DNA from 2 places in the Rhizobium sp. AG855 genome. Region 1 is predicted to be linked to the other one. Evidence: predicted binding sites of a transcription regulator. Region 1 holds the regulator's gene; the other holds the start of a gene.
The links. Region 1 encodes LexA, which represses DNA repair genes until DNA is damaged. Its sites were predicted from a motif close to TGTTCNNNNTGTGTTCNG; they were not measured.
Positions count from the first base shown of each region.

Region 2: the regulator LexA is predicted to act here: its motif matches at 12,787-12,804, upstream of DFO46_RS16065 (DNA recombination protein RmuC).

Region 1 covers NZ_RAQG01000003.1:1,631,049-1,647,063, forward strand. The annotation lists gene pdhA (pyruvate dehydrogenase (acetyl-transferring) E1 component subunit alpha) at 1-81, opposite strand, end outside; gene DFO46_RS07885 (septum formation initiator family protein) at 231-548, opposite strand; gene eno (phosphopyruvate hydratase) at 689-1,963, opposite strand; gene kdsA (3-deoxy-8-phosphooctulonate synthase) at 2,177-3,025, opposite strand; gene DFO46_RS07900 (VOC family protein) at 3,022-3,915, opposite strand; gene DFO46_RS07905 (DUF1003 domain-containing protein) at 3,943-4,485, opposite strand; gene lexA (transcriptional repressor LexA) at 4,699-5,412, shown strand; gene DFO46_RS07915 (ComEC/Rec2 family competence protein) at 5,406-7,922, opposite strand; gene gltA (citrate synthase) at 8,197-9,486, shown strand; gene DFO46_RS07925 (peptidylprolyl isomerase) at 9,779-11,668, shown strand; gene trpD (anthranilate phosphoribosyltransferase) at 11,694-12,716, shown strand; gene trpC (indole-3-glycerol phosphate synthase TrpC) at 12,727-13,542, shown strand; gene moaC (cyclic pyranopterin monophosphate synthase MoaC) at 13,539-14,036, shown strand; gene glp (gephyrin-like molybdotransferase Glp) at 14,036-15,250, shown strand; gene DFO46_RS07950 (hypothetical protein) at 15,247-15,705, opposite strand; gene DFO46_RS07955 (CTP synthase) at 15,822-16,015, opposite strand, start outside.
Region 2 covers NZ_RAQG01000003.1:3,257,079-3,273,093, forward strand. The annotation lists gene DFO46_RS16005 (EamA family transporter) at 322-1,236, opposite strand; gene DFO46_RS16010 (pyrimidine 5'-nucleotidase) at 1,563-2,282, shown strand; gene DFO46_RS16015 (calcium-binding protein) at 2,394-3,104, shown strand; gene DFO46_RS16020 (LOG family protein) at 3,156-4,034, opposite strand; gene dapD (2,3,4,5-tetrahydropyridine-2,6-dicarboxylate N-succinyltransferase) at 4,175-5,032, shown strand; gene dapE (succinyl-diaminopimelate desuccinylase) at 5,190-6,383, shown strand; gene DFO46_RS16035 (hypothetical protein) at 6,370-6,966, shown strand; gene truA (tRNA pseudouridine(38-40) synthase TruA) at 7,086-7,856, opposite strand; gene fmt (methionyl-tRNA formyltransferase) at 7,856-8,800, opposite strand; gene def (peptide deformylase) at 8,853-9,365, opposite strand; gene DFO46_RS16055 (globin-coupled sensor protein) at 9,442-10,935, opposite strand; gene DFO46_RS16060 (globin-coupled sensor protein) at 11,051-12,562, opposite strand; gene DFO46_RS16065 (DNA recombination protein RmuC) at 12,837-14,060, shown strand; gene DFO46_RS16070 (ribokinase) at 14,212-15,111, shown strand; gene DFO46_RS16075 (methyl-accepting chemotaxis protein) at 15,349-16,015, shown strand, end outside.

The sequences.
Region 1 (16,015 bases):
GATACCGGTGGTCAATTCTTTTTTGGCAGGCTTGGCCGAAGGCTTCCGACCGGTCGCAGTCGCGGATTTGCGCGGCGCCATTCATCCCTCCCGTGGGTTATGGTTGGTCTATTGTTGAACGTAGAATAGGGAAGAAAACAGGCATCCGCAATGCCAGAAATGCATAGGTCATATTCAGACCAAGCACCTGATACCACATTATAATTTCTGATTAACCGGATCTCGGTTTATCAGAAATAGGTGTTGAATATCACGATTTCATCAGGGCGCGACATGTTGAGCTGGTAGCGCGCCTTTTCATCGATGATGTCTTCGTCAAGCGAACCATCACTCAGCAGGCTGACTTCCTTTTCCAACTGCATGCGCTGCTTCACCAGCTTGTCGAGCTCGGCGCTTCTCGCCGCCTGCAGACGGTCGAATTGCTGACCGGCCTTCAGGCCATAGTCACCATGGATGGAATGGTAGCCGAAATAGGAGAGGAACGCGATGGTGATGGCAGGAAGGGCAAAACGGCCGTATTTCTTTTTCTTGTGATGTCTGGTCCACATGCCGACAACTGCCTTACAACGCATGACTTTCCGTCAAACTAGCGGGGATGTCTTAACCGATCGTTGACCGCAATTGGCAGGAAACAAAAAGCCCGCGCCGGAGAACCGACGCGGGCGTAAAATTCAGCGCTTTTCCGTGTTCAGCCGCGCAGGATCGAAGTCCCGGCATAGACCGCCTGCGGACCGAGTTCTTCCTCGATGCGGATGAGCTGGTTGTACTTGGCGGTGCGGTCGGAACGGGCGAGCGAGCCGGTCTTGATCTGACCGCAGTTGGTGGCAACCGCGAGATCGGCAATCGTCGAATCCTCCGTTTCGCCCGAACGATGCGACATCACGGCCGTGTAGGCAGCGCGATGTGCGGTCGAAACGGCGTCGAGGGTTTCCGACAGCGAGCCGATCTGGTTGACCTTGACGAGGATGGAGTTGGCAACGCCCATCTTGATACCGTCGCGCAGGCGGGCCGAGTTGGTGACGAAAAGGTCGTCGCCGACGAGCTGAACCTTCTTGCCGATCTTGTCGGTCAGGGTCTTCCAGCCGTCCCAATCGTCTTCCGCCATGCCGTCTTCGATCGAGAAGATCGGGTACTTGGCAGCGAGTTCTGCGAGGTATTCGGCCATGGCTTCCGGCTCGAGCGTGCGGCCTTCGCCTTCGAGCACGTATTTGCCGTCCTTGAAGAATTCGGTCGAGGCGCAGTCGAGCGCGATATGCAGGTCTTCGCCCGGACGGTAGCCGGCCTTTTCGATCGACTTCATGATGAAGTCGAGGGCGGCCGGAGCCGATGCGAGACCCGGCGCGAAGCCGCCTTCGTCACCGACATTGGTGTTGTGGCCGTCGGCGGCAAGCTGCTTCTTCAGGGTGTGGAAGACTTCCGAACCCATGCGAACGGCGTCGCGGATGGTGTCGGCGCCAACCGGCACGATCATGAACTCCTGGAAGTCGATCGGATTGTCGGCATGGGCGCCGCCATTGATGATGTTCATCATCGGAACCGGCAGGACATGGGCGTTCGGGCCGCCGACGTAACGGTAGAGTGGCAGTCCGGCCGACTGGGCCGCAGCCTTGGCGACAGCGAGCGAGACGCCGAGGATGGCGTTGGCGCCAAGGCGTGCCTTGTTCGGCGTGCCGTCGAGCGCAATCATCAGATTGTCGATCTGGATCTGGTTTTCAGCCTCATGGCCGCCGATCGCATCATAAATCTCGCCGTTGACGGCTTCGACAGCCTTTTCAACACCCTTGCCGAGGTAACGCGAGCCACCGTCGCGCAGTTCGACGGCTTCATGCGCGCCGGTCGAGGCGCCTGAGGGAACTGCGGCGCGGCCGAAGCTGCCGTCTTCGAGATAGACGTCGACCTCGACGGTCGGGTTGCCGCGGCTGTCGAGGATCTCGCGGCCGATGATGTCGGTAATGGCGGTCATGTTCGCTCCCTGGTGACGGAAATTGGACAAGGCTCGGCGGCCGATCATGAGGCATGAAGCCTGCGGACCCGCCTGTGAGTCATCCTCTCTTATCCGATGATCCGGAAAATACAATGACGGATCGGAGCGACAAAGACTGAAATCTAATCGATTTAAAGAACCAGCGCCGGCGCCAAGTCGGCTTCAACCGATTGAAGCGCCGGCAAAGGGGATTCATACAGCCTTGGCGATGTCGTCAAACGCGATCAGTTTTTCGAGCAGACGGCGCATATTGTCGATCTGGACCATGTTCGGACCATCCGACGGCGCATTGTCCGGGTCCTGATGTGTCTCGACGAAGAGACCACCGACGCCGACGGCGACTGCCGCGCGCGCCAGCGTTTCAACAAATTCGCGCTGACCACCGGAGGAGCCGCCCTGCCCGCCCGGCTGTTGTACGGAATGGGTCGCATCAAAAACCACCGGGGCACCCATGGCCGCCATGATGGGTAGCGAACGCATGTCTGAGACCAGCGTATTGTAACCGAAAGACGCGCCGCGCTCGCAGAGCAGGACATTGGGATTGCCGCTGGCATTGAGCTTGTTCAAGACGTTTTTCATATCCCAGGGCGCGAGGAACTGGCCCTTCTTCACATTGATCACACGGCCGGTCTTGGCGGCGGCGACCAGAAGATCGGTCTGGCGGCAGAGAAAGGCCGGAATCTGCAGGACATCGACTGTCGGGGCGACTGCAGCGCACTGTTCTTCCGTGTGGATGTCGGTCAGGACCGGAATGCCATATTCCTTCTTGATGTCGGCAAACACCTCCATCGCCTTTTCCAGGCCGATGCCGCGCTCAGCAGACAGCGAGGTGCGGTTGGCCTTGTCGAAGGACGACTTGTAGACGAGGCCGAGGCCGAGTTCGCGGCAGAGCTCGACCAGCCGACCGGCGATCATGAAAGCATGGTCGCGGCTTTCCATCTGGCATGGGCCGGCAATCAGGGCAAAGCGGCCCTTCTGCGAGAACACGGCCTTGCCTTCGCCTTCACCGACGACGACTTCGGAATTGGTCACAGTGCTCATTTCAACTCCTCGAAGGCGAAGGCGACGCCCTGGCCCTTTTCCGGCGCGACCACTAGGCGCGCACCCGTTTTGTGATAGCGGACGCCATTAGCAGCGAGGCAGGCTTCTGTCACGCCGAGATCACGGCTCTTGACCACGACCACGGCTGCCAGAAGGCCACGCTCAGAGCGCGAATTCGGAAGTCCGTAATTCGCCGCCAGCCCCTCAGGCGTCAGCGCATCCACGATGGCGTTGGCCGTTGCCATCGACAGGCCGAAGGAATGGGCCGTCACGGCACGCTGGCCCAGCACCGTTTCCAGGAGATATTGGAAGTCGCTCGGATTGTCCTCGCACAGCACGATCCGGGCAAGTCCCACGGCGCCGTTCGCATGGACCAGAAGCGCTCCACGATCGGCCGGCAAGGGGTTCACACGCTGGCACGAAAAGGCAAAGAAATCAGGTGATCGCAGATCGGCAGCAAAGGCGAGCCGGAAAGATCCTTCCACAGTGCGCCCATCGGGAAAGCGGAACTCGCGGGAAAAGCGCAAGAGATCGCCGCCGCTCATTCCTTCGGCGACAAAGCGGGCATGGTCCGCCTCCGCATCGTCGGACTTGACGACAATGGCCGAGAGACCGTCCCCCCGCCGGAAGCGGAACGCCTGATCGCGTGCGACAAAGACATTGCCGATCCTGGCCGCTTCAAGACAGTCTTCGCGGCTGCCGATGGCGAGGGGTTCGAGATAGGTGTCATCGCCGAAAAACACGCAGGCGTTTTCCGTGCCGAAAGGATGGCGGGCGTCTGCGGCGACGGTAAAGCCAAGCTGCGTGAAACGATGCCGGGCGGTATCGAGGTCAATCACCGGCAGGACGAGGTGGTCGACGGCGCGGGGCGCTGGATTTGTTTCAGTCATGACAGAGACCTTCGTTCGCCGAGACACTTAGGAACGGCCCGACTGTTTTGTAAGAGCTTCGATCGCCTGGCGCAGGGTATCGATCTCGGCACGCGTTTCGCGCAGTTCCTTCACCACCTGTTCGTCGATCTTGTGATGAAGGGCGAGAACCTCGATCTCAGCCTTGAGATTGATCTCGTAATCCTTGGCCGCCATGAAGCGGTCCCGTTCCGCCTGGCGATTCTGGCTCATCATGATGATCGGCGCCTGGATGGCTGCGACCATGGACAAAAGAAGATTGAGGAAGATGAAGGGGTAAGCATCAATCGGGCGCGCTGCCAGAATGACCGTGTTGAGAATCACCCAGGCGACCAGAAAGAGCAGGAAGCCGATGATGAAACTCCAGGAACCGCCGATCCGCGCGATGCTGTCTGCCACGCGTTGACCGAAGCTCGAACCGGCAAGGAAATCCTCACCGGCATTCGTCGAAACCGTGCGTCGCTCCCGCGCCTTTTTCAGGACCTTCTTCTCGGCCGATGTCAGTTGATCGACCTGCTTACCGAGCAGGGTCTTTTCCAGGTCTTTCAGCATTTCGATCTTCTCACAGGAGCTTGGAAGGGATCCGACAGGGACAGGTGTCACCCGATTGACAGGGATAGGTCCGATGGCCGCAGTCATCCGGTGACGGTGAAGACGCCTATCGCATTTTCGCGACGGTTGTTCACGGAAATTTATCCACTTGCGGAACACAAATGGAACATATAGTGTCTGTTCTGGATTTGTTTCACAAACGGGGCTCTGCATATGCTGACGCGCAAGCAACAGGAACTGCTTCTCTTCATTCACGAACGGATGAAGGAATCGGGCGTGCCGCCTTCATTCGACGAAATGAAGGATGCCCTCGATCTTGCGTCGAAATCTGGCATTCACCGACTGATCACGGCCCTTGAGGAACGCGGTTTCATTCGCCGGCTTCCCAATCGGGCGCGTGCGCTTGAAGTCATCAAGCTGCCGGAAGCCTATACACCCAGCCTGCAGCCGCGGCGCGGTTTTGCACCGAGTGTCATTGAGGGCAGCCTGGGCAAGACGCCGCCGCCTGTGCCCGCCAGACCGAGTGTCGAAGACCAGAATTCCTCCGTCAGCGTACCGGTCATGGGCCGAATCGCGGCCGGGGTGCCGATCTCGGCCATTCAGAACAACACCCATGACATCACCGTTCCCGCCGAAATGATCGGTGCCGGCGACCATTACGCACTTGAGGTCAAAGGCGATTCGATGATTGACGCCGGCATCCTCGATGGCGATACCGTCATCATCCGCAATGCCTCCAACGCCAATCCGGGCGACATCATCGTCGCACTCGTTGATGACGAAGAAGCAACCTTGAAGCGCTTCCGTCGGCGTGGCGCTTCGATCGCTCTGGAAGCGGCCAATCCGGCTTACGAGACGCGGATTTTCCCGCCGGACCGGGTCAAGATCCAGGGCAAGCTCGTCGGCTTGATCCGCCGATATCACTGACGGACAGGCATTGCGGGATTGTGGGGGCCGTTTTTCCGTTCCGTCTCGCTGTCGCTATCTTTGTCCTTGCTATCTCCTGAGTCTATGCCGTGCTGCCTGGCGGTTTCGCCTGTGCGCCAATCGTAGAGACGATGGATTGTCCAGGGCCGTGGCGGGCCTGACAAGGCGGGCGAGATCTCAATCGTCTTGTCGTGGTGGGCGCCAAGCCGGATTTCCACGGCGCCGCTTGTGCGCAGTGTTGTCTCGCTGAGGAATGTTGCAGTCGACCGGCAGCCTTTCATGCGGCTGCGGCCCCCAAGGATGACGATATCGGCGACGTCGCAGGCAGGTCCGGCAAGATCCGGGCGGTCAACGGTCAACACCGTCCATCCATCAACAAGTTTTGCGGCGCAGGCGCTGCGGATGCAGGTGAAGCGGTCCGTTTTGGCTGTCTGGACCAGTTGCTCGAGCGTTTGTCTCGCCAATTGTATCGTCGCGGAATCCCAGGTTTCTTCCTTCTTCCAGTCTGCAGGCGGCGGGAGCACGGGTGCACTTTCCATACTCGGGGGCAGATGGTGGTCGGCGGCCAGTGCCGGCTGCCATTGATCGAAGAGGAAGGGGGGAGGGCGTTTGCGATTGCTTGCAAGGACCCTCCCCTCCCCCACCCGCTCTTGTTGAGACCAAAAGCCGACCATGCGGCCATCTTCGCTGACCAAGAGGTCCGCCGGCTGTTCGCCAGAACGCAGAAAGGCCGCTGCCAAGGTGACGATGAGAAGCACGGTGCCGCCGTGCCGGAGCCCGGTGTGCAGAAGGGTCATCAGCAGAAGAGCGACCACAACAAGCACCGGAAACCAGGTCGGCTGTCGGGGAATGAAGGCTGCCTCTCCCCAACCGGCGACGGTGTGGGCGACCACCAGCACGAGATCGAGCCCGCCTCCCATGATCCAGAAAAAGGGGGCGTCGAGACCGAACGGCATCGCCAGCATGGCAATGAAGCCCGCCGGCATGACGATGATCGAAATCAGAGGCATGGCGGCAAGGTTGGCCTCCAGCCCGTGCGTCGACAGCCGATGAAAATGGGTAACGGCGAAGATCGCTGTCGAGAGCCCGCCGATCAACGAGGTTGCAAGCGTTCCGCCGACAAACTTGGCGGCAAAGGTCGCCAGTTTTCCAGAGGTGGATGTTGGCGTCGGCCAGATCGAGCGCGGCGCCTTTCTCCAAGCGGCATAACCCGCGATCAATGCTGCGGTTGCGGCAAAGGACATCTGGAAACTCGGCCCCATTACCGCCGAAGGCTGGGCAATCAGGATGATCGTCGCGGCAACGGCCAGATTGCGCAGACTGATGGCAGGTCTGTCGATGAGCACGGCAACCAGCATGATCGCCGTCATGAGATAGGCCCGCAGTGCCGAAACCTGGTAGCCTGAAATGAGGACATAGGCTGTGGCCGCCAACAGCGCACCGCCAGCGGCAATCTTCTTGACCGGATAGCGCTGCGCCAGGCCTGGAAAAAGGCTCAGCAGAGCGCGCAACCCGACAAAGAAGATGCCGGCAGCAAGCGCCATGTTCAGGCCGGAAATTGCGGTGATGTGGGCGAGACCCGACAGGCGCAGCGCGTCCGTCGCCTCCTTCGACATCGAGCGGCGTTCGCCGGTTATGATGGATGCGGCGAATGCGCCGGTGTCTCCGGGCAAGACTTCATGGATACGGTCTGAAATCCGGTCGCGCAGTGAAAACAGCGATTGGTCCACCTGCGTCCACAGATCGCTCTCGGCCGCACGCGCAATCGACGGGCGCTCGGGTGCGCCGAGAAAAAAGCCGACAGCGCCGATGCCGGCGAAATAGCTCTGAAAGGCGAAATCGTTCATGCCGGGCAGCGCCGGCCCCGACGGCGGAGAGAGCCGCACGCGTCCGGTGATCGGGTCACCAATCCGGACCACTCCATGACGGCTGCGGGCCAGCAGCGAGATGCGTTGCGGAGGGCGCCGAAGTACGGGGTCTGCGGTTGCGGACAAACGGATGACATAGCGCCATTCGCCAGCGGCCCCTGCCTCCCGCCGCTCCACCACTCCGGTCACCGTCGTTACCACCGGGGCGTCAAGAATGATCGTCGCCATCCTCCGCGTTTCCGCGTCCGCCAGCAGCATTCCGGCGACCACCATCAAGGCCGCCAGGGACAGCGCCCGGCGGTTCGTTCCGGCAAGACTGAACCAAAGGGCGATCAGGGAAAGTGGCAGAAGTGCCAACAGGATCGTCGTCGACGGGGGCACAGGGAGGCTGAACCAGACAACTTCACCAAGACCCATACAGACAGGAACAAAGTGGAAGAGGTGGCCCTGCCCGCTCTCCTTGCCAGCAGCAATGCGTATCTCTGCGGGCAGGCTCCGGAGCCTCACGTTGAGGCGCGCGACCCGGCTCCTGGTGGGGCGGGAGACCGGATGATCGGTGCGCAATGGCGGCGCGAATTCGCCAAGCGGCGCGCGCAACGCCTCCCCCTCGACATCAGGATTATTCTCGCGCAGATGCACCATCTGAACTCAACCCGCAGCCCGGCGAAAAACGCGGGCGCAGAGCAGAATAGGCCATCCGCACCAGACAATCAAAGCGTGTGTCAGACACTCCGCCAAACGCAAATCAACATGCAAATCGATTAGAACCGTCCGGTTCGATTGGCGTCGATTTCGCAACGCACAATTTGCCCTTTGGATAGCTTGGCATTAACTTCCGTATCATATAGCTACATCAACACGCTTAACCGATGGCGGCTTTTTGGAGACGCCTTCCCGCCAATTCCGGAGGATTAGCATGACGGACAAAAGCGCTTCTTTGAAACTCGGGGACAAGACGGTCGACCTGACTGTCAAGGGCGGCACGATCGGCCCTGACGTGATCGACATCGCGGCCCTCTACAAACACACCGGCGCCTTTACCTACGATCCGGGCTTCACCTCCACCGCGTCCTGCGAATCCAAGATCACCTATATCGACGGCGACGAAGGCACGCTGCTTCATCGCGGCTATCCGATCGAACAGCTCGCCGACAAGGGCGACTTCCTTGAAGTCTGCTATCTGCTGCTCTACGGCGAACTGCCGACGCCGGCACAGAAGAAAGACTTCGACTACCGCGTCACGCACCACACCATGGTGCACGAGCAGATGAGCAAGTTCTTCTCCGGCTATCGCCGCGACGCCCATCCGATGGCCGTCATGGTCGGCACTGTCGGCGCGCTCTCGGCCTTCTATCACGACTCGACCGACATTACCGATCCGCACCAGCGCATGGTCGCGTCGCTGCGCATGATCGCCAAGATGCCGACGATCGCTGCCATGGCCTACAAGTACCATGTCGGCCAGCCCTTCGTGTATCCGAAGAACGATCTCGACTACGCGTCGAACTTCCTGCGCATGTGCTTTGCCGTGCCGTGCGAAGAGTACAAGGTGAACCCCGTTCTGGCCCGCGCCATGGACCGCATCTTCATCCTGCATGCGGATCACGAGCAGAACGCGTCGACTTCGACGGTCCGTCTCGCCGGCTCCTCGGGTGCCAACCCGTTCGCCTGCATTGCGGCCGGCATCGCCTGCCTCTGGGGCCCCGCCCATGGCGGTGCGAACGAAGCGGCCCTCAACATGCTGATGGAAATCGGCTCGGTCGACCGTATTCCGGAATATATCGCCAAGGCCAAGGACAAGAACGATCCGTTCCGCCTTATGGGCTTCGGTCACCGGGTCTACAAGAACTACGACCCGCGCGCCAAGATCATGCAGAAGACGATGTATGAGGTTCTCGAGGCAACCGGTCACGGCGACGACCCGCTCATGAAGGTGGCGCTCGAACTCGAGAAGATCGCGCTCAACGACCCCTACTTCATCGAAAAGAAGCTCTACCCGAATGTCGACTTCTATTCAGGCATCACGCTGCGCGCGCTCGGCTTCCCGACGACCATGTTCACCGTTCTGTTCGCGCTTGCCCGCACCGTCGGCTGGATCGCACAGTGGAACGAAATGATCGAAGATCCGCAGCAGCGCATCGGCCGTCCGCGTCAGCTCTATACCGGCGAGCCGAAGCGCGACTACAAGCCGATCACCGATCGCTGATCACACGCCACAGACATATTGGAAGGCCGGCACATCGCCGGCCTTTTGCATTTCGGTTCATGGCATCAGACCCGCCGGGCTCGCCCGGCACGGGTTTCCGTTACTGGACCTCACCGACAGCTGAAACTGCTGCGCCGGGCGCTGCGCGCCATCACTTTTCTGTGCCGGCGGGGCAGAGATACCCTCCTGCCTCTTTTCGACCGGATACGCCTTCAATTCCTTTGATCTTTGTTCTAAGGAAGTCCACCCGCTTCGCCCGTGCGAAGATCAGTCAAGAGGTTCATGCGTCCCGATGCTCGTCATATTGAGAAAAGTTTCCCAGACCCTGTTCGCCAAGATCCTGCTGCTTTTGCTGGTGGCATCCTTCGGCGTGTGGGGCGTTTCGGCTTCGCTGTTCACCAGCAATTCCGACACGGTGGTGGCCGTGGGCGACCAGACGGTTTCGACGCGGGACTTCGCCTTTGCCTATCAGCGCCAGGTTGCCGATCTCAGCAATCGGTTCGGAACCCAGTTGACCACCGAACAGGCCAAGGCCTTCGGGGTCGAATCCATGGTGTTCTCCCAGCTTGCTGCGGGTGCGGCCCTCGATCAGCTGGCATCGGACATGAATCTCGGCCTGTCGCAGGACCGGCTTGCCCAGCTGATCGCTGATGACCCGGCATTCAAGAACTCGGCCGGCAACTTCGATCGTGCACTGTTCACCTCGCGCCTGCGCAATTCGGGCCTGCGCGAAGACGACTACATCCAGGAGCGCTCCAAGGTCGCGATCCGCAGCCAGATCGTCGATGCGACCGCAGACGGTTTCGTCGCTCCGAAGGTCCTCGTCGATGCGATCAAGGATTATCGTTACGAGAACCGCGACATCAACTATCTGCTGCTCTCCAACGCCAATATCGACCCGATCAAGGCGCCTGACGACGCGACGCTGAAGACATGGTTCGATACGACCAAGTCGCGCTACCGCGCACCGGAATTCCGCAGCTTCACCTATGTGAAGCTGGAGCCGGCCGACATCGCCGACAAGGCATCCGTAAGCGACGAGGACATCAAGGCCGACTACGATCGGCGCAAGGCGACTTATGAGATCGCCGGAACGCGCACGATCGAACAGCTCTCGTTCGAGACGCGGGAACTGGCCGACGCTGCCGCCGCCGAGCTTACCAAGGGCACGAGCTTTGATCAACTCGTCACCGACCAGGGCAAGACGGCGAGCGACGTGCTGCTCGGCGATTTCTCCAAAGATCGCCTGCCGGACGTTGCACTTGCCGATGCGGCCTTCGCAGTGAAGGCTGAAGGTGGCACGACGCCGGTTGTCGAAGGCGCACTTGGCCCGGTCATCCTGCGTGTGACGAATATCAAGGAAGGCCGTACGCGCAGCCTCGATGAGGTCAAGGACGAAATCCGCGAGGCCCTGGCCGAATCGGCCGCCATTGCCGATATCACCGCTGTACACGACCAGTTCGAGGATCTGCGGGCGGGCGGCTCGACGCTCAAGGAAGCGGCTGACCAGTTGAAATTGAAGGCCTTGACGGTCACCGACATCGACCGTCGTGGCTTCGACACGCGCGAGACCGAAGTTGCAGGCATTCCCGAACGCGACGCCCTTCTGGCAGAAGTCTTCCGCACCGACATCGGTGTTGAGGCCCTGCCCGTCAATCTCGGCAATAACGGCTACATCTGGTTCGATGTCACGGACATCAAGGCAGAGCGCGACCGGGAACTTGCGGAAGTGCGGGAAAAGGCAGTGGCCGACTGGACCGCGGAACAGCAGCGCACCGCGCTCGGTGCCAAGGCCGAGAGCCTGCGCAAGCGTATTGCCGATGGTGGCAAGCTGGCAGACGTGGCTGCCGAACTCGGCCTGACGGTCGAAAGCAAGGCCGGCCTTACCCGCCGCACCGAAGATGCGGTTCTGGGTCCGGCTGCGATCACCGCTGCGTTCAGCGGGCCGGAAGGCACTGTCACCAGCGCATCGGGCGGCGATCCGGCGACCCAGATCCTTTTGACCGTGACCGCTGTTCGCGACCAGGCCGCAGGTGGCGTGTTGAGCAACGAGGACGAGCAGATCGTCTCCATGGCCAATTCGGCTGGCGACGACATTCTCGACCAGATGGTCGGACAGTTGCAGGCGCAATATGGCGTGACATTCAACCAGGCGCTGGCCCAGCAGGCCATCGTTCGCTAACGCCGACGTCAGGGGGAGCACGTCCATGTCCGGGTTGAAACCCTTCATCGCGAAGATCGCGAGCCGCCAATCTCTGACCCGCCAGGAAGCAAGCGACGCGTTCGAGATCCTGATGTCCGGCGAAGCGAGCATGGCGCAGGTTGGCGGATTTCTGATGGGGCTGCGCGTTCGCGGCGAAACGGTCGACGAAATCGCCGGAGCTGTCTCGATCATGCGCCAGAAAATGGTCGTGGTCGACGCACCGGAAGACGCCATCGACATCGTCGGGACAGGTGGTGACGGTACCAATACCTACAATATCTCCACCCTCGCCGCGATCATCGTGGCGGGCGCCGGCGTGCCTGTGGCCAAGCACGGCAACCGCGCGCTGAGCTCAAAGTCTGGTACCGCCGATGCGCTCTCGCAGCTCGGTGTTAAGCTCGACATCGACCCGCAGACCATTTCCCGATGCATTCACGAGGCCGGCATCGGCTTCATGTTCGCCCAGATCCATCACCCTGCCATGCGCCATGTGGGCTCTGCCCGCGTCGAGCTCGGTGCACGCACGATCTTCAACATCGTAGGGCCCCTTTCGAGCCCGGCTCAGGTGAAGAAGCAGCTGTTCGGTGTGTATTCGCCGGAATGGCTGGTGCCTGGGGCTGAAGCGCTGCGAGATCTCGGCCTCAGCAGTGCATGGGTTGTCCACGGAAGTGGTCTGGACGAGATCACCACAACCGGCCCTTCTCTGGTTGCGGCGCTCAAGGACGGCGAGATCAGCACCTTTGAATTGACGCCAGCCGATTTCGGCGTGGCCGAGGTCGCGCTCGATGCGATCCGAGGTGGCGATGGTACGGTGAACGCGGCCGCTCTGCGTGATGTGCTTGGCGGCGCAAAGACGGCCTACCGGGATGTGGCGCTGTGCAACGCTGCCGCCTCGCTCATCGTCGCCGGAAAGGCCAAGGACGTGACCGAAGGCATGCACCTTGCCAGCCAGTCGCTCGACAGTGGCGCCGCCGCACGCGCCCTCGAAAAGCTGATCGCCATTTCCAATTCCGCCACTCAGGACTAAGCTTGCCCTCATGACCGATATCCTGAAGCGCATCGAAACCTACAAGCGGGAAGAAATCGCAGCCGCCAAGGCCGCCGTTTCGCTTGCCGAACTGAAGGACCGCATCGCGGCCCAGGACGCGCCGCGCGGCTTCTACCAGGCGCTGTCGCGCGCGCGGAACCAGGAGCGGTTCGGCCTGATTGCGGAGATCAAGAAGGCCAGCCCGTCCAAGGGCCTCATCCGTCCGGACTTCGATCCGCCGGCGCTTGCGGCCGCCTATGAGGCTGGCGGCGCTGCCTGCCTTTCCGTGCTTACGGACACGCCGAGCTTTCAAGGCGCCCCGGAATTCCTGACAGCCGCCCGCAAGGCTTGCTCGCTGCCGGCCTTGCGCAAGGATTTCATGTTCGATGCCTACCAGGTCTATGAAGCCCGGGCCTGGGGTGGTGACTGCATTCTGTTGATCATGGCTTCGCTTTCGGACGGCGAAGCCGCCGAGCTTGAAGGGGTTGCCGTCGAACTCGGTATGGACGTTCTGATCGAAGTGCATGATGCCGAGGAAATGAAGCGGGCGCTCAAGCTCACGTCCCCACTCGTCGGCATCAACAATCGCAATCTTCGCACCTTCGAAGTGAGCCTCAGCGTCAGCGAAGAACTGGCCGCCATGGTGCCTTCCGACCGCCTGCTGGTCGGCGAAAGCGGAATCTTCACCTATGAAGACTGCCAGCGGCTGCAGAAATCGGGAATCTCGACGTTCCTCGTCGGCGAAAGTCTGATGCGCAAGGACGACGTCGCCGAGGCGACCCGCATCTTGTTGACCGGCAAGCCCGGCACGCTGGCTGCGGAATGACGGGCGGACCGACCGCACTCACGCATCTCGGCGCCGCCGGCGAGGCGCATATGGTCGATGTCTCGGCGAAGGATGACACGGTCCGGATCGCGGTTGCTGAAGGCTTCGTTACGATGAAACCGGAAACCCTTGCGATCATCCGGGACGGTAACGCCAAGAAGGGCGACGTCATCGGTACGGCGCGTATCGCCGGCATCATGGCGGCGAAACAGACGGCCAATCTCATTCCGCTCTGTCATCCTCTGATGCTGTCCAAGGTCAGCATCGACATCACCGAAGATGCCGAACGTTCCATGCTTCGCGTCGAAGCGACCGTCAAGCTCACCGGCAAGACCGGCGTCGAGATGGAAGCTCTGACCGCCGTTTCGGTGACATGCCTGACGATCTACGACATGGCGAAAGCCGTCGACAAGACGATGGAGATCGGCGGCATCCGGGTTCTGGAAAAGAGCGGTGGGAAGTCCGGCGATTTCCGGCATCCGGAGCGCGTGTGATGTCGCTGCTGCCGGTCGAGGATGCCCTGGCGCGCCTTCTGGCGGCCGCCCAACCGGTCGTCGAAATCGAGGCCGTCTCGCTGCACGAGGCCAATGGACGCGTGCTGGCCGATGATCTCGCCGCCCGCCTCACGCAGCCGCCCTTTGATGCCTCGGCCATGGATGGGTATGCCCTTCGCGCCGAAGATGCTGCCGAGGTCGGGGCCATACTGAGCATCATCGGCGAATCGGCGGCGGGCCACGGTTTTTCCGGGCGTGTCGGCGGCGGTGAGACCGTCCGGATCTTCACCGGTGCGCCTGTCCCTGAGGGGGCCGACAGTGTTCTGCTCCAGGAGGATGCCGAGACGCTCGCAGATGGACGGATTCGTACGGGGTTTCCGGTGACATCTGGCCGGCACATACGCCCGCGGGGCCAGGATTTCGCCGAAGGTGACGTGGCGCTCGCCGCCGGCATACGTCTCGACTTCAGTCACCTGACGCTTGCCGCAGCCATGAATCATGCCCGTGTGCCCGTCCTGCGGCGGCCAAGGGTCGGCATCCTTGCGACGGGCGATGAACTGGTTGCACCGGGCCGGCAACCCGGACCCAGCCAGATTATCGGATCCAACACCTTCGGCATCGCGGCCCTCGCCCGCGACAATGGCGCCGACGTCATCGATCTCGGTATCGTCGCGGATGATCGTGCGGCATTGCTGGCAGCCATCGCACGCGCGCAGGAAAGTGGCGTCGATGTCTTGGTCACCCTCGGTGGTGCATCCGTCGGCGACCACGACCTCGTCCAGTCGACGCTGGTATCGGCCGGAATGGAACTTGATTTCTGGCGGATTGCCATGCGACCGGGCAAGCCACTGATGGTTGGCCGGCTGGCAGGAATGCAAGTGCTTGGACTTCCGGGCAATCCGGTGTCCAGCCTCGTCTGTGGGCTTCTGTTCCTCGAGCCTCTGCTTTGCCGTCTCGGACGGATAATGCCGCCTAAGCGCATGGCAACAGCACGGTTGCGCACAGCCCTGCCCGCCAATGACAAACGTCAGGACTATGTGCGGGCGCGGCTGTTTCGCGAATCGGATCAAACGCCTGTTGTCGAAAGCTTCGGCAAACAGGACTCATCGATGATGCGCATCTTCTCGCAGTCCGACTGCCTCATCGTCAGACCTCCGCATGCGCCGATCGCGATGGAAGGCGACGAGGTGCCGGTGCTTTTGCTCCGACCCTAACCGTTTGATTGGTCGACGCTGGTGTCGATCATGGCGTCAACGTTGCCGGATTTGGTATCTTCCAGTCCGTACTGTCGCTTGATCAAGGCCGCAATCTCGTCCTCGACGGCCTCTCGATCTTCGGGCGACATCTCTGCGAGCATCTCTTCGGTCAGGCCGTTTTCCTTGAGGTATTTCTCCCGGATGCGCTCGGCTGGTGTTTTTCTGCTTTCTTCGAGAAACTCCGCCCGCAACGCGTCGCGCTTCTGCGCCGCCTCTGCGGTTTCCTCATGCAAATACTTGCCGGCCCGCAGCTGCCAGAGATTCGACTCCAGGCTTGTCGAGGATCGGCCGCGCTCCGGTGTGTTGCCGAAAGCCTGCGGTTTGCCCGCGTCATAACTCGACGGAGCCTCCGATGTGGGTTTCGGCTTTGTCGAGTAAGTCGGTAAGTACAACCCTGTTTCGCCAATGCGCATGTCTCGCCTCCTTTTTTTCCACCCAAGGTAGGCAGTCGGGCTTGCGTCTGGCTTGAACGAAAAAACCCGGCTCGAAAGCCGGGTCATTCTGGGTAGTGCGATGTCGAGCGGTTGGCTCAGACGAGGCGTGCCTGCTCAAGTGCTGCGCCGACAAAGCTTGCAAAGAGCGGATGCGGATCAAGCGGGCGTGACTTCAGTTCCGGATGGTACTGAACGCCGATGAACCACGGATGGTCAGGATACTCGACGGTTTCCGGCAGCAGTCCGTCCGGCGACATGCCGGAGAAGACGAGGCCGCAGGCTTCGAGAC
Region 2 (16,015 bases), 1.6 Mb from region 1:
GAGACAAGCATGCCCACACCCGGAGGGAGAGATCCCGACCGGCGGCGAAGCTTGGGTTTTTTGACATTGATACATCACCCCTCATCCTGAGGTGCCCGACACCGTCGGGCCTCGAAGGGCGAGGCCACCCCGCTTCCCTCATCCTGAGGTGCCGGGCTTGCCCGGCCTCGAAGCACGAGGCCACCAGTGCGGGATGCTTCGAGGCCCGCGCTTGACGCGGGCACCTCAGCATGAGGGAGCCGAGACACAAGCGCGGAGCCCATCTCCCCCGCAAAGGGGGGAGATGGGCCTCAACCGACCCTACCGCCGCCCCCATCCCACTCACACCAACACCAGCAACAACACCCCAAGCACGATCAACCCACATCCCGCCACCTCCAGCCGGTTGATCCGCTCCTTGAAGAACAGGACCGACGAGGCAAAGGTGAAGAGCATCTCGACCTGGGCCAGCGCCTTCACCACCGCCACCTGCTGCAGGGTCATGGCGATAAACCAGCCGAAGGAGGCCGTCGCGCCGACGAAGCCGACGAGCGCGCTGATCGTCCAGGCGGCGCGGATGCGGGAAAGTTCCGCCCGATCCCGCCACAGCATCCAGGCGAGCATCGAGATGGTCTGCACAACGATGACCACACAGAGCGTATAACCCGCCTGCATCACCGCATCGGGCGCCGGAAGGGTCGGCGCCAGCGACAGGGACGCCGCCCGATAGGCGGTGCCGGAGAGGCCGAAGAAGAAGCCGGAGGCGAGGCCGATGAGCGCCGTGCGGCTCAAGACCGAGGTCACCAGAGCGGAGGGCGTCAGCGTGGTGCGGGCCACTGAAATCAGCATGACGCCGGCAATCGAGACGAGGATCGCGGCAAAGGTGCCGGCGGTGATCGTTTCGCCGAAGAAGATCAGCGCGATCAGCGCTGCCTGGGCAGGCTCGGTGCGGGAATAGGCGGTGCCGACGGCGAAGTTGCGGAAGGAGAAGAGATGCACCAGCAGAAAGGTCGCGGCGATCTGGGCGAGCGCGCCGATGACCGCCCAGCCGGCAAAGACCAGGCCCGGCACCGGCACCGGCCGGCCGAAGCCCTGATGCAGGATGGCGAGATAGAGGAAGGCGAAGGGCAGGCCGAAGCCGAAGCGCACAAAGGTGGCGCCTGTCGTGCCCATGCGGCTTTTGAGATGTTTCTGCAGGGCGGAGCGCATGTTCTGCAGGAAGGCGCTGCCGATGGTGATGATGGCCCAGAATTCCATGGGGGATCGATCCGGAAAGATGTGCGGGCGGCATGGACGCCGCGACGACGACGAAAGCTTTGGGTGGAGATGGCCCCGACGAGGCCCGGATCAGGCCGGGCGGTGGCGGATCGTGCCGGAGGCGATGGGATGGAAACGGCATGGCAGACGCTTGCGATCCTGGAGGATCACACTGGCCCTGCCGGTCCGGATCGACATCTTCTTTTGCATGCGTTCGCAATAGCACTTCCCGAAGCGCCAACCAATCCTATTTCCTCGATAGCCGTTCAAGCCACGCCGTCATGGCGCCCCGTTGCATCCTCTGAGGCTTCTGCCATAAGGACCCGATGACCAAACCTGCCAAGCTCCCCTCGCCCGATGATTTTGCCCATGTGCGTGACTGGGTCTTCGACCTCGACAACACGCTCTATCCGCATCACATCAACCTCTTCGCGCAGATCGACACGAACATGACCGCCTTCGTGGCGGAGCTGCTGCAGGTCGACGCGGTCGAGGCCAAGGTGCTGCAGAAGCGTTATTACCACGAGCATGGAACGACGCTCGCCGGCCTGATGCTGCATCACAAGGTCGATCCCAATGCCTTTCTCGAAAAGGCGCATGCGATCGACTATTCGATGCTCCTGCCCGACGAGGCGCTGGGCAATGCCATCAAGCGGCTGCCGGGGCGGAAATTCATTTTCACCAATGGCACGGTGGCGCATGCGCAGGATGCGGCGCGCGCACTCGGCATCCTTGACCATTTCGACGACATCTTCGACATCGTGGCGGCCGACTACGTGCCGAAGCCGGCAGGCGCCACCTATGACAAGTTCGCCAGCCTCAACCGCATCGACACGAAACATGCGGCGATGTTCGAGGATCTGCCGCGCAATCTCGAAGTGCCGAAGGCGCTCGGCATGAAGACCGTGCTGCTGGTGCCGCGCAATCTCGAGACGGCGCTGCTCGAAACCTGGGAGCGGGTCGAACATCTCGACGGCGACAATGTCGACTACATGACCGACGATCTCGCCGGCTTTCTCGGCCAGGTGCTGGGAGATGCCGCCTGAATTTAGCGGAAGCTTACGAAAGTTTCATGCGCCTTACGGATCGTTAAGTAGGCCAGCGGGGCGGCAGGCCGTAGAGTTCTTCCATAGACCCAGTCTTTGAAAGGACCACAGATGAACGGCAGAACCATCACCTTGGCCACCCTTGCGGCGTCTCTCCTGGTCGGCACTGCGGCCGGCAGCGCCTTTGCCCAGGATCGCGGCGAGCGGCGCGGTCCGCCGCGCGGCGGCCCCGAAGTCATGTTCGTCCGCATGCTGCAGCAGTTCGACACGAACAAGGACGGCAAGATCGAGAAGGCCGAAGCAACGGCCGGCAGCGAGGCGCTGTTCACGCAGATCGATGCGGACAATGACGGCTCGATCACGCCCGGCGAAATGCGCCAGCATCGCCAGGCGATGCGCGCGGAAATGCTGAAGGCCCGCGCCGAAATGAAGGCCGGCACCGCTGCGAAACCGGGTGACGCAGCCGCTGTTCCCCCTGCCCCGCCGGCGCCGGGCGAAGCGCCCAAGGACATGGCCGATGCCGGTCCCGATGCGATGGCTCCCGACAATATGGCCGGTGGCCCGCGCCATGAGGGCAAACACCACGACGGCAAGCGCCACGGCTGGCACAATGAGCGAGCCGAGCGCGGCGAAGGTCGCCGCGAACACGGCATGGGCGGCCCTGCCCGCATGATGCGGGTGGCCGACAAGGACGAAAACGGCCAGATCAGCAAGGCCGAGGCCATCGCCTTGGGCGACCGGATGTTCGAGCGCATGGACCGCAACAAGGACGGCGTGATCAGCATCGACGACATGCCGAAGCGGCCGGTGATGCTCCGCTAAGCCGGAGCCGACTGGCGAACGACCAGACCGAACACGCGATGGAGCGGCCCTTTACGGGGCCGCTTCTGCGTTCAGGTCGTAGAAGTCGGCGATGATCTGCCAGGCTTCCTCCGCCGTTTCGGCGAAGTGCAGCAATTGCAGATCTTCCGGTGCGATGGTGCCGAAATTGGCGAGCGCTTCGAAGTTGATGATGTCGTGCCAGAAGGCCTTGGAAAAGAGGATGAGCGGGATCGGCGCCATGCGCTTGGTCTGGATCAGCGTCACGGCTTCAAAAAACTCGTCCAGCGTGCCGAAACCGCCGGGGAAGATGGTGATCGCCTTGGCGCGCATCAAAAAATGCATCTTGCGGATGGCGAAATAGTGGAAGTTGAAGCTGAGCTCGGGCGTGACGTAAGGGTTCGGCGCCTGCTCGTGCGGCAAAACGATATTGAGGCCAATCGAGGGGGCGCCGACATCGGCGGCCCCGCGATTGCCCGCTTCCATGACACCTGGGCCACCGCCGGTCACGACGACATATTCGTGATAGTCGCTGCTCTTCGACTGGGTCGAGCAGAGCTGCGCGAAGCGGCGGGCCTGATCGTAATAGATCGAGGCATTCTCGAGATTCTTCTTCTGGATGTCGTTCTTCGCCGCCCAGGCGGCCTCACCCGGCGCCGGGATGCGGGCACCGCCGAACATCACCACCGTCGACTTGATGTTGCGCTCGGTCAGAATCATCTCGGTTTTCAGCAATTCCAGCTGCAGGCGTACCGGGCGCAGCTCCTCGCGGCAGAGGAATTCATCGTCGACATAGGCGAGCGTGTAGGACGAAGACGCGGATTGCGGCGTGCGCGGAATGACCTGCGCGGTCTGGCGATCGGTGGATGAATCCTTCAACGGATCCCAGGAGCCGTCCTTGCGCCGATGTTTGCCGTTTTTCAGTCTCGCCATGCTTGTTCCTTTCCGACGCGCAAGGCCGCCAGACGCTGTTTTCATGCAGCGACTTATGCGCTAGAGCTTTGCGCGAATTTTCGATCAGACCCTGATCGCTTCCATCCCCAAGGTTAGACAACGAAGTTTAAGGAATTCAGATGAGCGCCTCCGATCTCACTCAGCTCGAACACGTCATCGAAGCGGCCTTCGAAAACCGCGACACGGTCTCGACCGCCACCAAGGGCGAGATCCGCGATGCCGTCGAGGCCGCGCTCGACCTGCTCGACAGCGGCAAGGCGCGTGTTGCGACCCGTGGCGAAGACGGGGCCTGGACCGTGCATCAGTGGCTGAAGAAGGCCGTGCTTCTCTCCTTCCGCCTGAACGACATGGAAGTGGTCAAGGGCGGCCCCGGCGCCTCGACCTGGTGGGACAAGGTGCCGTCGAAGTTCGAAGGCTGGGGTGAGAACCAGTTCCGCGCGGCCGGCTTCCGCGCCGTGCCGAATGCTGTCGTGCGCCGCTCGGCCTATATCGCGCCGAATGCCATCCTGATGCCCTCCTTCGTTAACCTCGGCGCCTACGTCGGCGAAGGTACCATGGTCGATACCTGGGCGACCGTCGGTTCCTGCGCACAGATCGGCAAACACGTGCATCTCTCCGGCGGCGTCGGCATTGGCGGCGTGCTGGAGCCGATGCAGGCGGGACCGACGATCATCGAGGACAACTGCTTCATCGGCGCCCGTTCGGAAGTCGTCGAAGGCTGCATCATCCGCGAAGGCTCGGTGCTCGGCATGGGCGTGTTCATCGGCAAATCGACCAAGATCGTCGACCGCGCAACGGGCGAAGTGACCTATGGCGAAGTGCCGCCCTATTCCGTCGTCGTCGCCGGCTCGATGGGCAGTGGCAACGTCATGCCGAATGGAGTGCCCGCTCCGAACCTCTACTGCGCCGTCATCGTCAAGCGCGTCGACGCGAAGACCCGCTCGAAGACCGGCATCAACGAGCTGCTGCGCGACTGATTGCATGCGAGGGCGCCGGTTCCGGCCGGCGCCCTTCTCCACCGGTCCGGCTGTGCGACACTTCTGTCGCTGCACACGAGATGACACCGCCGTAGCCTTCGGCTAAGTCTCGGCAAGGACCCGTTTTCTCACCGATGCACAGCCCAGATAGACCGCCATGAACGCCACCAGCCCTGTCGATGTTCTCCAAGCCCTGATCCGCTGCCCCTCGGTCACGCCGGCCGAAGGCGGTGCGCTTTCGGTGCTGGAGGACCTGTTGAAGCCGCTCGGCTTTGCCGTCGACCGGATGGTCGAGCGCGATGTGGATACGCCCGACATCGAAAACCTTTATGCCAGGGCTGGCTCGGATGGGCCTCACCTGATGTTTGCCGGACACAGCGACGTGGTGCCTGTCGGCGACGAGGCGGACTGGTCGGCCGGGCCGTTTTCCGGCGAGGTTCGCGACGGCATGCTGTTTGGCCGTGGCGCCGTCGACATGAAGGGCGGGATTGCCTGCTTCATCGCGGCTTATGCGCGGCTGGTGGATGCCGGCAAGGTGCCGCAGGGTTCCGTTTCGCTGCTGATCACCGGCGATGAAGAGGGACCGGCGGTCAATGGCACGGTGAAGCTTCTGCAATGGGCGGCCGCACGCGGCGAGCGCTGGGATGCCTGCCTCGTGGGTGAGCCGACCAATCCCGACACGCTGGGTGACATGATCAAGATCGGCCGACGCGGCTCGGTTTCCGGCACGGTCACCGTGCGTGGCGTGCAGGGCCATGCGGCCTATCCGCATCTCGCCGACAGCCCCGTGCGCGGCGCGCTTTCGCTGGCGAAAAGCCTGATGTTCCCGGCCTTCGATGAGGGCACGGAGAATTTCCAGCCGTCGAACCTCGAAGTGACCTCGATCGACGTCGGCAATGCCGCGACGAACGTCATTCCGGCGACCGCCCGCTTCAAGTTCAACATCCGCTTCAACGACCATTGGGATGCCGAGAGCGTGCAGGCCGAGATCCTGCGCCGGCTCGATGCGGCAGCGGTCGATCCAGAGCTTCGGCCGGGTCGCGCGGCGATTGCCTATGAAATCGTGTGGTCGGAACGGCCGAGCCATGTTTTCCTGACGCGCAGCAACAGCCTGATTTCGTCGCTATCGGGTGCCATCGAAACGGTCACAGGCCGGACGCCGAAGCTTTCGACCACGGGCGGCACGTCGGATGCGCGCTTCATCAAGGATTATTGCCCTGTCGTGGAATTCGGCCTGGTGGGGCAGACCATGCATATGGTCGACGAGCGGGTTGCGGTTGCCGACCTGGAAACCCTGACGGTGATCTACCAGACCTTCATCGAGCAGTGGTTCGCCCATGCCCACGCTTAAGGAGATCGAGATTTACCTGAAGGGCCTGTGGCTGCTGGTGAAGCAGGACCCGGCAGGCTTTGCCCATCTCGATTTCAGCGACCGGGGAGCCGCGCGCTCGTTCTGGTCGATCGCCTGGGCGTTGCCGGCGATTCTGCTCTCCTTTGCCTGGTGGCGTGTGCTGTTTCTCGAGGGCCAGCCGACAGGCACGGCAACCGGGCTCTTGTTCTTCTTCCGGCTGACCCTGGTGGAAGCGGCGAACTGGCTGGTGCCGGTCATTCTGCTGGGCGTGTTGTGCTGGATGGTGGGGCTCGGCGAAAAATTCGCCGCGCTTGTGGTGGTGACGAACTGGCTGGCATTGCCGGCCTCTTACGCCTATGGCCTGTTGGTGCTGATCATGATGCTGCTGCCCAGCCTCAGCGGACTGGTGGCGCTTCTCTGGTTCCTGCTGATGGTGACGCTGATTGCCATCCTGTTCCGGATCGTCCGAATGATCATCGGCGATCACCTGCTGACGGTGTCGACGATCATCATGGTGGTACTGGTGCCCTCAATGATCCTCGCCGAAGTGCTGGAACGCTATCTCGGCGTTTATCCGGGCTGAGGCCCGTGTTCTACACGCAATTCCGGACGCAAAACCGCTTCACTCTTTTGCTGGACTTGCTCATATTTTGTTTGCGCAAGTCCGGACGCAAAACCGCCGTGCACTTTTGCTGGAATTGCTCAGATATCCGGCTGCGGCTCGTCGCCGGGATAATCCACCCGCATGAAATAGAGCCCTTCCGGGGGTGCCACCGGACCGCAGGCGGCACGGTCGCGGGCGTCGAGCGCTGCGCGCACATCCGAAGGCGTCATCTTGCCCTCGCCGGCCAGTTTCAGCGTTCCTGCAAAGGATCGGATCTGATTGTGCAGAAAACTCTGGGCGCTGGCGCGGATCTCGATCAGATCACCATGCCTGGAGACATCGAGCCGGTCGAGCGTGCGCACCGGGCTTGCCGCCTGGCAATGGGCGGAGCGGAAGGTGGTGAAATCGTGGTGGCCGACGAGCTGCTGGGCGGCCTCATGCATGGCCTCGTGATCGAGCGGCTTCGGCACCCACCAGGCGCGGTTCGCCTCCAGCGCGAGGCGCGCGGGGCGGGTGATGATGCGGTAGAGGTAATGGCGACGCAGTGCCGAGAAGCGCGCGTCGAAATCATCGGGCGCGGCCGCGACATCAACGATCGAGACCTGTTCGCCGGCCTGGGCCAGGTGGGCGTTGAGCGCGTTGCGCAGCTTGTAGGGCACCCAGGCGCGGGAGAGATCGGCATGGATGACCTGGCCCTTGGCATGCACGCCGGAATCGGTGCGGCCGGCGCCTCTGATGACGACGGTTTCGCCCGACAGCGCCAGAATGGCATTCTCGATGGCCGACTGCACGGCATGGCCATTGTCCTGGCGCTGCCAGCCGACATAGGCGGTGCCGTCATATTCGACGATCATGCGGAAGCGCGGCATCAGGCGATCACCGTGCCCTTGGCAAGCGGCGTGCCGCGCAGGAAATCCTGCGCATCGAGCGGCTTGCCGCCGGCCTTTTGCAGGCGCACGAGGCTGACGGCGCCGGTGCCGCAGGCAACGGTCAGGTGATCGTCAAGTAGTGTGCCCGGAGCGCCGCGTTGGCCGTCTGCTTCGGCCAGATGGGATGCGAGCAGCTTGACGCGCTCGGGCTTGCCGCCGACCTCGATTTCAGTCCAGGCGCCGGGAAAGGGGGCGAGACCCCGGATATGGTCGTGAACCTCGCGGGCGGGACGGGCGAAGTCGACGCGGGTTTCGGCCTTGTCGATCTTGGCGGCGTAGAGCACGCCCTCTTCCGGCTGCGCGACGGTTTCGAGCGCTCCTTTTTCCAGGAGCGCCATGGCGTCGACCATGGCCTCGGCGCCGACGACGCTTAGCGCATCATGCAGTTCGCCGCCGGTCATGTCGGGGGCAATCGCGACCTTGCGGGTGAGTGCCACGGGGCCGGTGTCGAGGCCCTTGTCCATTTTCATCACCATCATGCCGGTCTCGGCATCGCCGGCCATGATCGCCCGCTGAATGGGGGCGGCACCCCGCCAGCGCGGCAGGAGCGAGGCGTGGCCGTTGTAGCAGCCAAGCCGCGTGCCATCGAGGATGGCCTGCGGCAGCAGCAGGCCATAGGCGACGACGACGGCGACATCGGCTTGCAAGGCGGCGAAGGCTTCGCGGTCTGCGGGCTCGCGAAAATTGAGCGGGTGGCGGACCTCGATGCCGAGGGTTTCGGCAGCCTGATGGACCGGGGATTTCTGCAAGTCCAGGCCACGGCGGCCACCCGGACGGGGCGGCTGGGAATAGGCGGCGACAATCTGATGGCCGGCGGCGTGAAGCGCCTTGAGGGTGGCGACGGAGAAGGCCGGCGTCCCCATAAAAATGATGCGCAATGCCATAATCGGTCTCGCCTTCAAGAGCGGAGGGTCGCGCAAAGCTGCGCGGCCTCGATCAAATCTTCTGACGGGCTGCCTTGGTGAAGCGCTTGATGACCATCTCGCGCTTCAGACGGGAGATATGGTCGATGAACAGCACGCCGTCGAGATGGTCGATCTCGTGCTGCAGGCAGGTGGCGAGCAGGCCGTCGGCTTCGGTGGTCACTTCCTTGCCAGTGCGATCGAGCGAGGTGACGGTGATCGTCGCCGGGCGTTCGACTTCTGCGTAATAATCCGGGATCGACAGGCAGCCTTCCTCATAGACCGAGCACTCATCGGAGGAGCGGATGATCTTGGGATTGATGAAGACGAGCGGCTTGGGATCTTCGCCTTCCTTGGCGAGATCGATGACGAGCAGGCGGCGCGGCACGCCGACCTGGATCGCGGCGAGCCCGATGCCGGGGGCCTCGTACATGGTCTCGAGCATGTCATCGACAAGCTGGTTCAGCTCGGAATCCACGCGCTCCACAGGTTCGGAGACCTGGCGCAGCAGCGGATCGGGCAGGATTATGAGTGGCTTGATGGTCATGAGCCTCCCTTAGCGCAAGTTCGAAAGGGAGGAAATCGAAAAAAGCATCGAATTCCTCCCGTATCCGATGTTGCGATCAGGCGGCAGTGCGGCGCTGGCCGTGGCCGGTGTTCTCGGTGCGGGTGCGGATATGGCTCATCAGTTCGACGAGGCCGGCGACTTCGGCGCGCAGGCGGCGGGTTTCTTCCGAGGTCTGCTCGACCATGCCGCTGTTTTCATGGGTCAGGAGATCCATGTTGCGGGTCGCCTGGTTGACTTCGTTGAGGCCGGTCGCCTGGTCCTTGGCGGCGGTCGCGATATCCGAGACGAAGCTGTCGATGGCATCGATACGGGCGATGATGTCGCCCAGGACCTCACCGGTGCCGGTGACGAGTTCGACGCCCTGCTTGACCTGGCCTGAGCTCTGGGAAATCAGCTGCTTGATTTCCTTGGCGGCATCGGCCGAGCGCTGGGCGAGCTGGCGAACCTCTTGTGCCACGACGGCAAATCCCTTGCCGGCATCGCCAGCACGGGCCGCTTCGACACCGGCGTTCAGGGCGAGAAGGTTCGTCTGGAAGGCAATTTCGTCGATGACGCCGATGATCTTGGAGATCTCGGTGGACGATTTCTCGATCGCATCCATGGCGTTGACGGCACGCGACACGACCGTGCCGGAGGTCTGGGCCTGTTGCTGCGTCTCGCGCACGGCCGCAGACGCGCGTTCGGCATTGGCCGCGGTCTGGCTGACGCTGACGGAGAGCTGCTGGAGCGCGGTCGAGCTCTGCTGGACACCGGCGGCCTGGCGGGTGGTGCGGCTCGCAAGTTCGCTCGACGCATGGGCAATGGCATCGGTGCCGCCGAGGATTTCTTCCGAAGCGCGGCGGATGGCAGCGAAGGACACGTTCAGCTTGTCGACCGTGTCGTTGTAATAGCCGGCCATCTCCTTGAAGTTTTGCGGCAGGTCGGTGGTCATGTGGCTTTCGAAATCGCTGCGGGCGAGCGATTCCAGACCACGGCGCAGGTGCTCCATGGCAATCGCCTGGTCGGCCTCGAAGCGGGCCCGTTCTTCTTCCAGCGCCTTGCGCTTGGTTTCCAGCTCATCGAGATAGACCGAGATGGCATAATCCATGTCGAGCATGGCGGCCTTGACCACCGCCCTCATCTTATTCGCCAGGGTTTCTGCATGGCGCTTGCCGAAGGGGAAGGGCCAATGCTTGACCAGAATGCCGGAGAGCAGTTCACCGACCAGCATGGAATAGCCGCCGATATACCAGCGCGGCTCAAGCCCGATGCGGGCATGGGCCTTGCCGACGGCGGTGACGCCGCGCACGTAATCCTCGTCGAAGCTGCCCTTGGCGACCTTGTCCCAATGGCCGATCTGCGCGTTCTTGGCACCGCTCATATGGGCGCCGTCGCGGAAGAAACCTGCCGTCTTGGCGGTCTTGGCGACCTTGGCGTAGAACTTGTCCAGCGCCGGTCCCATGACATCACCGATCGTCGGACGGAGCTCTCCCAGGGTGTCGCGCGTCTTCTGGTCGATTTCCAGGAAGTCGAGGCGTTCGGACAGATCGGTGTTCGATTTCTGATGCATGGTTCCAACGCGGGGTTATGTGATTGACAGTCGTCAAGCAGACCTGTCACGGTTTTCTAAACAGAAGCTAAACACCACCGAACCTTAACCCTTCATTTCAAGTCGGGGGCCATTTCTATCCCGCCATGCGCCGGACGGGTGTCGAGCGCTGCCGGGGCTGGGCGTGACCATCATGGATGCGGAAACCCTGAAGGGCTGCCAGCAGACGTTCGGCTTCTTCGCCGAGCGTTGCGGTCTGGGCGGAGGTTTCCTCGACCATGGCGGCGTTGCGCTGGGTGATCTGGTCCATGGAGGCGATCGAGGTGTTGACCTCGCGCAGGCCGCCGGACTGGTCGGCGGCGGCGGCCGCGATGGTGCCGACGATCTCGTTGATTTCGCCGATGCGGACGATGATCTGTTTCAGGGCGTCGCCGGCATTGTTGACGAGGCCGACGCCGGAATTGACCTGGGTGGAGCTTTGGGAGATCAGGCTCTTGATCTCGCGCGCCGCATTGGCGCAGCGCTGGGCAAGTTCTCGGACTTCCTGGGCGACGACCGCGAAACCACGTCCGGCTTCGCCTGCACGGGCGGCCTCGACGCCGGCATTGAGCGCGAGCAGGTTGGTCTGGAAGGCAATTTCATCGATGACGCCGATGATCTTGGAGATGGCATCGGAGGATTTCTCGATGGCGCCCATGGCATCGACAGCGCGGGAGACGACCGCTTCGGACACACGCGCCTCGTCGAGCGCCACGCCGACGACCTGGGCGGCTTTCTGGGCGCCATCGGCGGTGAGCGTGACGTTCTGGGTGAGTTCGTGCAGGGCGGCCGTGCTTTCCTCGAGGCCGGCTGCCTGCTGTTCGGTGCGCTGGGCGAGATCGTCGGTCGCCTCCGCGATGGCCGACGTCGACTTGAAGATCTCGTCGGCGGAGCTGCGGACCGTGCCGATGGTGGAGCGGAGGGCATTCACCGAGGCGTTGTAGTCCCGTGCCATTTCGACGAAATTGGCCGGCAGATCATCCGGCAGACGCGCTTCGAGATCGCCGGCGGCGAGTTTTGTCAGGACCCCGCGCAATGCGGCCAGCGCCGTCGCCTGTTCGGCCTCGGCGCGCAGGCGGGTGTCCTCGGCCTTCTGGCGCTCGGCGGCGAGGATGTCGAGATAGACGGTGATGGAATAATCCATGTCGAGCATGGCGGCTTTCATCACCACCGAAATCTCGTCGGCCAGTTGCGGCGCCTTCTGGCGGCCAAAGCGGCTTGGCCAGCGGTCGCGGGCCACGGCATGGATCAACTGTTCGAGGACCAGCGCGTAGCCACCGATATACCAGCGTGGCTCGAGGCCGATGCGGGCATGGGCCTTGCCGACCTTGGTGACGCCATCGACATAGCTTTCGGTGTAGTCGCCCGTGCCGACGATGCCCCAATGTTCTTCCTGACGGCCCTTGGCACCGCGAATATGATCCTCGCCACGGAAGAACGCCGCAGTTTCGGGGACCTTGCGGATCTTGTCGTAGAAGATGTCGAGCGCAGCGCCGATATTGGCCCGGATCAGGGGACCCATGCGCCGAAGGGTCTCTCGCCCCTTGTCGTCCAAGCCGAGAAAGCGAAGGCGGTTTTTCAGATCGGCATTGTCACTCTGCGACACCATCGTAATTCTACTATCCATTGCAAGACTGCGGCAAAATCGCCGAACCGTTTCATAAGCAGACCCTGAAATGGTAAATCTATGGTTTCTAAAATGCGAAGCTTTCCCCCCTATTTATGAAGGGTATAGCGTTGGTGACCACTTATCGGCCCTGCCCTTGTCTTTTATCAGTTATGCCCGCACAAAAAGTCTCATGTCCGCCAGGCCAAAACAGCAGGGCCTGGAAACGTTCACTCTTTGATCTGTTTCGGCGGGGCGAATCGCGTATAGTCTTGTGATGAACATCCAAGACATTCCCGCCATCACCATCGGCTCCGTCACGCTCGGCCCCGGCATTCTGCTGGCGCTCGCCGCAGGAGTGGTTCTCCTCCCCATTCTTGCCCTGTTCCTGGGCTCGATGCGCGCCGCGCGCATCCGGGCTCAGATGATGGAGGATACGCTGCGACGCGACGAGGCGGCCGAGGCAAGGCTTGCCGAACTGCTGAAAGCGCAGGCCGAGATGCAGGGGCGGCTCGCGACCATGGCCGAGGTCTTCGGCAGCCGACAGGCGGAACTGAACCAGTCAATCAGCCAACGGCTTGATGGCATGACGCACCGGCTGGGAACGACGATCACCGAGCAGACGAAATCGACCCACGACAACCTGCGCACGCTGCAGGAGCGGCTGGCGGTGATCGATGCGGCGCAGAACAACATCCAGTCGCTGGCCAAGGATGTCGTCGGGTTGCAGGCGATCCTCTCCAACAAGCAGACGCGCGGGGCCTTTGGCCAGTCGCGGATGGAGACGATCGTTGCCGACGGGCTGCCGATGGGTGCCTATGAATTCCAGACGACGCTGTCGAACGGATCGCGGCCCGACTGCACGATCCGCATGCCGAACAATTCCCCGCCGCTGGTGGTCGATGCGAAGTTTCCGCTGGAGGCGTGGAATGCGATCCGTGACGGGGAGACGCCGGAGCACAAGAAGATCGCCAGCCAGCAGTTTCGCCGCGACATCGAGGTGCATATCAAGGATATCGCCGACAAATATCTTCTGCCGGGCGAGACGCAGGAAATGGCTTTCCTGTTCGTGCCGTCGGAATCGATCTTTGCGGAGATCCACGAGAATTTCGAAGGCGTGGTGCAGAAGGCGCATCGCCAGCGGGTGGTCATCGTTTCGCCATCCCTGCTGATGCTCTCGATCCAGGTCATCCAGGCCGTTCTGAAGGATCAGCGCATGCGCGAGCAGGCGCATCTGATCCAGGGCGAAGTGATCCGGCTGATGGAGGACCTCAGCCGCCTGGACGACCGGACACGCAAGCTGCAGAGCCATTTTCTGGCCGCGCAGAAGGATGTCGAACAGATCATCACCTCCTCGGACAAGCTGGCCAAGCGCGGCGCCAAGATCGAGGCGATGGAGTTCGAGGTGCCCGGCGGTGCCGCCGATGCCGGAGACGGCGCGTCCCGGGCCGTGGAAAGCCGCACGGGCCTGCTCAAGCTCAGGGTTGTTGACGAAGACTGACGGGCTGGTCCACAAGAGCGCCACACCCCAGACCATGTCCGGCGACCTCCGTGGCGCCTTCCATGGTCTGATGTCTTGTTTTCTCGCAATTGCGGACGCAAAACCGGTTCCGACTTTTGCTGGGAATTGCTTCAGGGAGGCCCGCGCGCTCATGATCACCGTATTCGGCTCCATCAACATGGATCTCGTCGCCACGACGCCACGCCTGCCGGTTCCCGGCGAGACGGTGGCCGGCACGAGCTTTGCCACGGCGGCCGGCGGCAAGGGCGCCAATCAGGCACTGGCCGCACGGCGGGCGGGGGCCGACGTGCGGATGGTGAGCGCCGTGGGTCGCGACGAATTCGCGGCGCCTGCGGTCGCATTGCTGGACGCGGCGGGAACCGATCTCTCCGGCGTGAAGACGGTCGACGGTCCGACGGGTACGGCTCTCATCCTGGTCGGCGGCGACGGGGAGAACATGATTGCCGTGGTTGCCGGGGCAAACGGCACGGTCGACGCCGGGCAGGCGGAAGCGGCCGTTTCGGCACTGAAGGCCGGCGATACGCTGATGCTGCAGCTGGAGGTGCCGGCCAAGGCCGTGGAAGCGGCGCTCAAGGCCGCCAAGGGCGCCAACGTGCGGACGATCCTCAATCTGGCACCGCTGACGGCGGAAGCCGCGACCCTGGCAAAACTCGCGGATGTGGTGATTGCCAACGAAACCGAATTCGAGCTCCTCGCCGGACGCCAGGGATTGACGGCCGCCGAACGGGAAGAGACCGCCCTTTCCATGCATCGCGAGACGGGCCAGGTTCTGATCATCACGCTCGGCGCTGCTGGCGTGATCGCCGCCGAAGGCGGCGTGCTGCACAAGGCGCAAGGGCTGAAGATCGAGCCGGTCGACACCGTCGGCGCCGGGGACACGTTCTGCGGCTATTTTGCCGCAAGCCTGGATGCGGGTCTCGGCTTCGACGCGGCGCTTCGACGCGCGGCAGTCGCGGGGTCTCTGGCCTGCCTCAAGGCTGGCGCGCAGCCATCGATCCCCATGGCGGGTGACGTCGCGGGCAGGCTATAAAACGTCTTCCTGACCAAACTCTTGATATATTAGCAAAAAATCAATCGCCTCAGGCGGTTTGAGGGCGTTTGCCTTCAAGCATTTTTTACGAATGAACCTTCATCTTCCGGTGCAAGGCCGCCCGACCTTTCCGGGCGGCTCCCTGCCCCCGTGCTTCCATGATGGAGCATGTTCCAGCATTGCGAACGCATCACGTGTCTCCAATGTCATCGTTTTTCATGTGAGCATGAGGAAGCAATGTCCATTTTCAAGATGAAGTCATTGGCAGCGAAACTGATCGTCGTGACCGGCGCCGCCATTGCCGTCGTTCTATTCGTATCGAACCTCTTTCTTATCCTTCAGACACGCGAGCGGGTCCAGACCCTGACGATGGATCAGGCCAATGCCGAAGCGAAGGCCATTGCGACGGATGTCGCAGGCTCGGTCGGAGAATTGGCCGGTGCGGCCCGATCGATGGCCGGCGTCATCGGACGCGCGCAGGAGGGCAAATACCTCGATCGCAAATCCGTCGTCGACGTACTGAAAGCCAATCTCGAGCAGAACGCCTTTGCCTTTGGCAGCTGGTTTGGCGAGGAACCCAACGCCTTTGATGGCCAGTCCCCCAGCATGGCCGGGAAGACGGAGACCGGATCGGCCAAGGACGGCGCCTTCAACCCCTATTGGACAAAGAGCAAGGACGGGGGCTTCACCTTCTCGACCTTCAATTCCAATTTCGAGGCCGAGTGGTATGGACTTGCCGCGAAGAGCCGGAAGGGCGCGATTACCCAGCCCTATGCCGAACAGACCACGGGCGAGCACACCGCAATGACGTCGATCGCCTATCCGGTGATTGCCGGCGGCAAGCTGATCGGCGTGAGCGGCGTCGACATTTCGCTGAAGGCGATGACCGACAAGCTGAACAAGC